DNA from 4 places in the Massilibacterium senegalense genome. Region 2 is predicted to be linked to each of the others. Evidence: riboswitches for the same ligand, from Rfam matches in the RefSeq annotation. Region 2 holds a riboswitch; each other region holds the start of a gene.
What was found. A riboswitch is a leader RNA that binds a small molecule or an ion and turns the genes downstream of it on or off. The one in region 2 is predicted to bind cobalamin.

Region 1: another riboswitch for cobalamin. It lies ahead of BN1372_RS08015 (ABC transporter substrate-binding protein); the one in region 2 lies ahead of BN1372_RS10690 (InlB B-repeat-containing protein).
Region 3: another riboswitch for cobalamin. It lies ahead of BN1372_RS06355 (ribonucleoside-diphosphate reductase subunit alpha); the one in region 2 lies ahead of BN1372_RS10690 (InlB B-repeat-containing protein).
Region 4: another riboswitch for cobalamin. It lies ahead of BN1372_RS02620 (GNAT family N-acetyltransferase); the one in region 2 lies ahead of BN1372_RS10690 (InlB B-repeat-containing protein).

Annotation. Positions count from the first base shown of each region.
Region 1 is NZ_LN831786.1:929,257-931,447, reverse strand. Features, by position in the region: gene BN1372_RS08020 (ATP-binding protein) at 1-699, shown strand, start outside; cobalamin riboswitch at 785-914, shown strand; gene BN1372_RS08015 (ABC transporter substrate-binding protein) at 1,043-1,999, shown strand; gene BN1372_RS08010 (FecCD family ABC transporter permease) at 1,968-2,191, shown strand, end outside.
Region 2 is NZ_LN831786.1:1,477,690-1,479,880, reverse strand. Features, by position in the region: gene leuS (leucine--tRNA ligase) at 1-222, shown strand, start outside; cobalamin riboswitch at 386-571, shown strand; gene BN1372_RS10690 (InlB B-repeat-containing protein) at 935-2,191, shown strand, end outside.
Region 3 is NZ_LN831786.1:584,935-587,125, forward strand. Features, by position in the region: gene BN1372_RS06355 (ribonucleoside-diphosphate reductase subunit alpha) at 1-1,257, opposite strand, end outside; cobalamin riboswitch at 1,374-1,551, opposite strand; gene BN1372_RS06360 (YveK family protein) at 1,811-2,191, shown strand, end outside.
Region 4 is NZ_LN831785.1:369,970-372,160, reverse strand. Features, by position in the region: gene BN1372_RS02625 (DUF4003 family protein) at 1-907, shown strand, start outside; cobalamin riboswitch at 974-1,161, shown strand; gene BN1372_RS02620 (GNAT family N-acetyltransferase) at 1,256-1,831, shown strand; gene BN1372_RS02615 (DinB family protein) at 1,873-2,191, opposite strand, start outside.

The sequences.
Region 1 (2,191 bases), 550 kb from region 2:
ACAGAAGAACGGCAATTGGATAAGTTAAGAAAAGATTTTATTGCAAACGTTTCCCATGAACTTCGTACTCCAATTGCAATGTTACAAGGATATAGCGAAGCAATCGTAGATGATATTGCGGAAACGGAAGAAGATAAAAAAGAAATGGCAAGTATTATCCACGATGAATCGTTACGAATGGGAAGGCTTGTAAATGACTTGTTAGACCTTGCGAAAGTGGAGTCAGGTAAAATTCAATTAAATCGAGAACGAGTTAGTCTTCCGTTATTTGTAGAGCGAATTATTCGTAAATTTCAAGGAGTAGCGAAAGAACAACAGATTCATTTACGACTTCTTACAGAAATAAAAGAAGAAGATACGATGTTCGATCCAGATCGTATTGAGCAAGTGTTAACCAATTTGATTGATAATGCGATTAGGCATACTCCAAATGGCGGGATGGTTACGTTAAGTCTGATAGAATTAGATAGAAAATACGAATTTCAAGTAAAAGATACAGGAGTCGGAATTGATAAGGAAGATTTGCCTTTTGTATTTGAACGTTTTTACAAAGCGGATAAAGCAAGAACGAGGGGACAATCTGGTACAGGACTTGGTCTTGCAATCGCTAAAAATATTATTCAAGCCCACGGTGGCATGCTTGAAGTAAATAGTAAGAAAGATGAAGGAACAACCTTTACTTTTACGATTCCCAAATAGTAAACGGAAATAATGATATAGTAATAAGAAACAAGAAATGAAAAAGTGCATTGCATAAACATAATTTCAAGGTATAATGATAAGTAATTATATAATCAGATAAGGTGCTCATGAGAGATAAAAGGGAAGTTGGTGAAAATCCAACACGGTCCCGCCACTGTAATTATCCAACATGCGGATAAAAGTCAGGAACCTGCCTTATTTTTGTAATAGCACAGCCTCGTGGAAAAGGAATCGTGCGATGAAGAAAGTCTTCTTATGTATAACGTTGTTTAATCTTCATCCCTTCCATGTGGAGGGATGTTTTTTATTTTATGTCTATATGATAAAAAGGGGGAGCAAAATGAAAAGATTCTGGCAATTTATGCTTGTTTTTGTCCTTTCTTTCGGTTTGTTGATTGGCTGTAGTGCAGATAATACAGCTGATAAAAAGAAAGAAACAAAAACAGAAAGCGAAGCATATCCAGTAACCATTAAAGATGCAACAGGAAAAGAAGTAAAGATTGAGAAGGAACCAGAAAAAATTGTTTCCTTAATTCCAAGTAATACGGAAATTGCGTTTGCTTTAGGTTTAGGAGATAAAATGGTCGGTGTGACCGATTATGATACATATCCAAAAGAAGTAAAAAACATTGAAAAAATCGGTGGTCTAGATGTCAATGTAGAAAAAGTCATCGCATTAAAACCTGATTTAGTTTTAGCGCATGCTAGTGCAATGAGTACTGCAGAAGATGGGTTAAATCAAATGAGAGAATCAGGAATCACAGTCTTGGTAGTGAACGAAGCAAGTTCTTTTGACAAAGTATATGATTCTATAGAATTGATTGGGAAGGCTACTGGTAAACAAAAAGAGGCAAAAGACCTTGTAAAATCGATGACAACAAAACTAAAAGCGATTGAGGAGAAAACCAAACAAGTGGAAAGTCCGAAAAAAGTATATGTAGAAGTTTCTCCTAGTCCATCTATTTACACAGCTGGAAAAAATACGTTTATCGATGAATTTTTAACGACTATTCATGCAGAAAATGTAGCGAAGGAATTAGAAGGATGGCCACAAATTTCAGAAGAAAAAGTGATTGAATGGAATCCTGATACGATTATTACGTTATATCATGGAGATATGGTAGAAAAAGTAGAGTATAAAATCGAGAATCGAGAAGCATGGTCAGACATTACAGCAGTCAAAGAAAAGCAAGTGGTTGAGGTGGATTCTGACTTAACGTCTCGTCCTGGTCCTCGTTTAGTTGAAGGAGTAGAAGAATTTGCTAATGCGGTTTATCCAGAAATTTTCGCAAAATAATTGGAAATGGATGAGTGTTCTTTCCGTTTTTATTTTTATAGCCGCTTTATTATTAGGGGTATCGATTGGAACTGTATCGATTCCCCTTTCTTCTCTTTTACAAATAGTTTACTATCAACTTTTTTCTAAAGCGGCCATGCCAGATGAGTATATGATGTATGCTAATATTATTTTTAATGTGCGTTTACCTCG
Region 2 (2,191 bases):
CCAACATATGACGAAAGCAAATTAACGACAGATGAAGTCGAAATTGTGATTCAAGTAAACGGGAAGGTTCGTACGAAAAAAGTAGTTGCAAAGGATACTGGAAAAGAAGAACTAGAAAAAATAGCGCTATCGGATGAACGAGTACAAGAATTTATCGAAGGAAAAACAGTCCGTAAGGTGATTGCTGTTCCAGGAAAATTAGTAAATATTGTTGCAAATTAAGTATATGCATTCATCTACCAAGTCAAAAAATTAATAGGTGAGGTTTATATACTTAGTAATTTATAGTATGGTGTTACTAGGTAATTTATAAATATTAGAGGAAATATAATATTGTATTGATAAATAATGATTAATTTGATACAATTTTACTTACATTGAGAAATGAATAGTAGCAGATTTTGGTTATTTAACAATTTTGTTAAATATTAAAATGGAATTAGGTGTAAATCCTAAACGGTCCGGCCACTGTAAGTAGGTAGTATTCTTTTCAAACCACTGGGAAACTGGGAAGGGAAAAGAAATGCGATGACCTATAAGTCAGGAGACATGCCACAATCTTTTATGAGACCTTCCGAGGAAAGGTAAAGCATAGTAATCCTAATTTGTTTATACACGAATATTTTTTATTTGTGCAAGTATAAATTTGTGGATTTTGCCTTAATTTCCGAAAAGGAAATTAAGGCTTTTTTATTTTATCTACTTATTCAAAGTCAACAAGAAGTATATATAAGTAAAAGGAGAGGATTATTCCATAATGAAATAAAAGCGGTTTTGTTTCAAAAAAGGGAACCATACTCAATCAATATTCAAAAAATAGTTATTATTTTTTGAATATTCAGTCAAAATTGTCTTATTAAAAGTCATTCATAACATCCATTTATATTTTAGGATTGTGTAATATTTTATTTTCAATAAAGAAAGGGGAAATAAATTGAAAATTAAAAAAAGCTTATTTGTGCGTTTGTTATCTGCCATCTCAGTTATGGCACTATTGGTAGCAATGATTCCAAAAACTGTTTTTGCAGAAGCGTATGATCCAAAAACAAGTTACAAAAATTTAGGAATCCGTTTTTGGGAGGACAAGCAACCGGATGTTGGGTTTTATATTAATGCCTCTTCTAGATATATTTTAGAAACTGTACCTGAGCCTAGTATGGGAACAATTGCTGGTGAGTGGTCAGTAATGGATTTATTACGTGGAAAGTATGCTGGTTATGATTATATTAATTATATTCCGGAAAATTATTTTGATGATTATCTTATACGTATAGAACAATATGTTAATGAAAAGAATGGAAACCTAGATCGGAGTAAATCAACAGAATGGTCTCGTTTAATATTGGCTCTTTCAGCATTAGGTTATGATATTACTGATGTAGCAGGGTATGATTTTATAGAAAAATTGTCAAAATCACACAAATTTTCTTATCGTCAAGGAATAAATGGTCCGATTTGGGAAATTATTGCGATGAATACTGGTAACTATGAATTTTATAAAGATATTAAAAACCCTGATGTAAATACATATGGAAAAATGATTGATTATATTTTACAAAAAGAAATTACGCAAAAAAGTGGTATGTTAGGCGGATGGGCATTATTCGGAAAAAATCCTGATCCTGACATTACTGCAATGGCCCTACAAGCACTGGCACCTTTTTATTTAGATAAAGAGAGATATTTGCAATCAGGTGCAACAACTTCCTATGAGGATTTTGCTAAAGCTGTTGAAAGAGCAATTTATGTTTTATCGCTTATTCAAACTGAAAATGGTGCTTATGCCGCTTTTGGAAACGTTAATGCTGAAAGTACGGTACAAGTGATAGTTGCATTAACTACTTTAGGAATTGATCCTCTTTCAGAAAAAGTAGAGTTAAATTCTATTGGTAAAAATGTAAGTTTTATAAAAAATGGAGCTATTCAAGATGGCGTTTGGACAAATAATATGATTGATGCTCTTATTACATTTTGGGCTAATGGTAGTGGATCATCTCAAGAAGTTGGCGGCTTTAAACATGTAACAACTGGCTATGATGGTGGTGGTGGTTCTGGGACAGGTGTTAATGCCATGGCAACTGACCAAGCACTTTATGGGTTAATCGCATACGATCGGTTTAAAAAAGGAAAAAATACCTTATATGATATGACAGATATGATAAATGGTGAACATTTAAATATGCTAGTTAAA
Region 3 (2,191 bases), 890 kb from region 2:
ATGTTTATTTGGATTTAATCGGTTAACGGTGTCACGATAAAAGATGAAAGGTGTACCTGTTTCAAAGGCACTTTTCATAATCATTTTCATAATGTCGATAGCAGGGATTTCTTTTTTTCGTAATCGTTCATTTTCCACACAGGCTAAATAACGATTTGTAAATGTTTTTTCTTCGTCATCATCGTAACAATCTTCTAAACGAAAGCCCATTTCTTGTTCTACTTCATATGGGTCAAATAAATACCAATTTTCTCGTTGGATCACTTTTTCCATAAAGATGTCTGGAATACATACACCAGGAAAAATATCGTGAGCTTTTAAACGATCATCGCCATTATTTGTCTTTAATTGTAAAAATTCTAAAATATCATAATGCCAAATATCGCAATAGATTGCAACAGCACCTTTGCGCATTCCTAATTGATCGACGGCAACGGCTGTATTGTTATAGTTACGAATCCAAGGAATAATCCCAGCGCTTACTCCCTTAAATCCACGAATACTAGAGCCACGAGCACGTAATTTTCCTACATAAATTCCCATGCCTCCACCATACTTGGAAACTTGAGCAAAAGACTGGTCGGTATGATAAATGTTCCACAAACTATCTTCAGCTGTGTCAATAAAACAGCTAGAAAGTTGATGAAAAGGACGACCAGCATGAGCAAGTGTTGGAGTTGCGACGGTAATTTCCAGTTTTGATAACACATCATAAAATTGTTTTGCCCAGTACACGTTGTCCTTTTCTTTAGAAGCTAAATGCATGGCAATCGTCATGAAACGATGTTGAGGCAATTCCCTTAGTTTTCCTTCAAAATCACGAACGAGATAACGTTTTGTGAATAAAGAAAGTCCACTGTAGCGGAACAGCAGATCCCGTTCTGGATTTATGTAAGAACCAAGTTCGTCGATTGCAACCTCTGTATATGCTTCTAATAAGTAATCTCCATACAATCCCTTTTGAACTAACGAGGATACATGATTAAAAAAGTTGTCATAAGGGGAGGAAGTAGAATATTGGGCATAAAGTGCTTGTAGCAAGATTCGGGAACTAACCCATTCCCATTCGGTTTCTTCCATCGTTGTTTTTTCAACAGCTGTGCGAATCATTAGTTGTAATATTTCTTTTTCTGTTAAGGAAGGAGTTATTTGTATATTTACTTCTTCTATAAATTTTTCTTTGTTTAAAGACGGAAAGTCATGGAATGCAAAATGTAAAAATTCATTCAAATTATGATCTGTGAAAAAATGTGTCATTTTTTTCAACCTTTCTATGGTATAATGAAAAAAGCTCAATTCCATTTGGAATTGAGCATAAAACGACAAAAAAACAGTATAGAATCTTTGCCGTTTTATCGCTTAACTCCCGAAGGATAAAACTGTTTAGATTGGTAGGTCTCCTGGCTTAGCTTCATCCAAATTTGAACCCTTCCCGTTTTAAAACAGTGGATTGTTCAAACTGTCAGCTATACAGTTGCGGGGACAGCTCCAGCTTTTCACTGAATTCCCTTTTAAACTCACTAAATGAGTGCCAATACTAAATATAGGTATAATATTTATGGGTAATGACTATATATAGTGATACTTCATTTGATTTCATTTTATAGAACTTTTTTTCATATTGCAAGTCTGAAAAAAATAAAATGCGGATTTCTAATGGATGATTTAGAAATATCTTTTCTTAATGTAAAAAATATGTTATGAATATACTAGTGCAAAATGTTTATTACCTTTTATTATTTTTTGAAAATGAAAGGTTTATTTACTTTATATATTGAAAAATAGAAAGAAACGTATAGGAGAGAAGGTAATGGAAGAAACTATTAGTTTGAAAGAAATTTTTGAAACGTTAAAAGAACGATTTCAATTAATTGTTTTTATTACGTTATTTGCAGTATTAGTAACGGGTGTAGTTACATACTTTTTTATCACACCTGTATATCAAGCTTCCACACAAATTTTAATTAATCAATCGCAAGATTCAAATCAACCGACATTAGATGTGAACCAAGTAAGAACAAATGTAGAATTAATTAATACATATAGTGTTATTATAAAAAGTCCTACGATTTTAGATAAGGTGAATAAGGAACTAGGATTAAATATGACATCGGATGAATTAGGAGCACAATTAGAAGTAACAAGCGAACAAAATTCACAAGTAGTAAATGTAGTAGTTAATGATACTGAT
Region 4 (2,191 bases), on a different contig from region 2:
AAAAGTGAAGATGATGATTGCGGCGCAGTTTATGCAACAAGATATCCCATTCAAAGCAGAGCCTTTTTTTGCGTTTGCAAACAAAATAAAAAAGGAATCTTCTTTTTTCTCCACCATGCGTTCTGCATTTCGTTATACGATTGCGGGATTGTTAAGGACAAAATTTGATGATCCAGATGCTGCTTTTAAAAAATTAAAAGAACAGTATCAAACATTATATGAAGTAGGTTTTTCGAAAGGAAACTTTTTATATTTGGCAGCGTATGTGTTATTGATTCAAGAAGAAGAGACAGAAAAGAGTAACAAGTCTGTGGCTAAAAGAGCGATGGAAATATATAAAGAAATGAAAAAACGGCATTTTTTCCTTACAACTCAAGATGATTATCCATTAGCTGTGTTAGTAGCGTTATCGGAGAAAAGTATTCCTTCTCTTTTAGATGAGATGGAGTTTTATTACCAGTCGTTAAACAAATATGGTTTTTCGAAAGGAAATGAATTGCAAACACTTTCGCATATTTTAACGAAAGGATCGACTGAATCTGCACAGGCAATCGTGAAAGACACGGTAGATTGGTTTAATGTCCTACAGAGAAAGGAAATCGCGTTAAAAAGGATGCATTACCCCTCTCTAGGTCTTTTAGCGTTAGTAAGCCCGCAACAAGAAAACGTTGGGGATGTGGTTGCTTTATACGAGGCATTAAAAAAAGAAAAAATATTTCGTTTTTCACGTGATATGGTGTTGTTGATTGCCATTCCAATAATCATTTCAGAAAAAATCAAAGATAACAACATCCTAGACATCGGTTTAACAACGACGATTGAAGCAATCATTCAAGCGCAACAAGTAGCGATGATTGCAGCGGCATACTCCGCAGCTGCAGCATCTTCCGCTTCAAGTAGTAATTAATATTGGAAAAAATATCAATTTTGTCATATTTTTGTTACAATAAAAAGTGAACGATATCATTTATAAAAAACTGTTAAAAAATAAGGTGTACCGCTTTCGTAAAGCGGTTATTTAAAAGGGAAGATTGGTGAAACTCCAACACGGTCCCGCCACTGTAATAGGGAGCACGCTGCAAAAAGTCACTGTGAAAATGGGAAGACGCAGACGTTGTGATGACCTTAAGTCAGGATACCTGCCTTATTTTTATGTATTCGTTCCTACGAGGATAGGGAGGTGTAGTGCAATCGCATTGTTCTGTTTGCGTGCAAAAGAAGTGTTTTTTTTGTTGTTTCAAGAAAGGATGAGAAGATGAATTGTTGGTATGAAAGCAGAAAAGATCAAGTGAAAGAAAAGCTCATTCATTATTCCTTTCATCCAGATTTGCAACAATTTCGTGAGGCGAGTGAGCAACAAAAGGTTTTTCAAATGGTTTTAGAAAAAGAAGAAACACAATTAGCCATTGCCTTTTCTGATTCTCATATTGTTGGTTACGCTATTTTGGTAGCTCCAGATAAAAATGAACGTTGGTCGACTTATTCGTTTATTCGTGAATTAGGTGCATTAGAAGTGATTCCAGCGTATCGAGAAAAAGGAGTCGCAACCCAGTTATTACACAATTTATTTTCAGATGAAGCGGTAGAAGCCTCCATTGTTATCGCGTTAGAATATTATTGGCATTGGGATGTATCTAACCACATGATTTCTGTGTACAAGTATAAAGAAATGTTGCGGCATGTCTTATCTCATGTATATTTTGAAGAAGTAAAAACAGATGAAGAAGATATTGCGATTAATCCTGTTAATTTCATGATGGCTCGTATGGGGAAATTTATTACTTTTAAACAAAAGGAACAATTTTTTCATCTAGCTTATCCGTATCATTAAAGCCACAATCTCACTTTTAAGGTGGGATTGTGGCTTTTGTATTATTTATCTATTGTTGCAATTTTGATGTGAGAAGAAATGATACCTAAATGCAATCCTTCGTGGAAAATGGAAAAGGAAAGAATATCGTGAATGGTTTTGATGGTGAGTGGGCCGATAGAAATAGGTTGTGCAATTTTTTCATCTAATCGCCCGTCAAAATGTTGCTTGATCCGCTCTATTTGTGTTTGGAGTTGATGGATGATTTCTTCTGATGAAGGTGCTGTTTCTGTCCATTCGGATGGTTTTGTGCCAGGTGCAAAAAAGGTAACATAGGACGGAGCGGTACTTTCATAAGATGAATCTGCTTTTTGCAACATG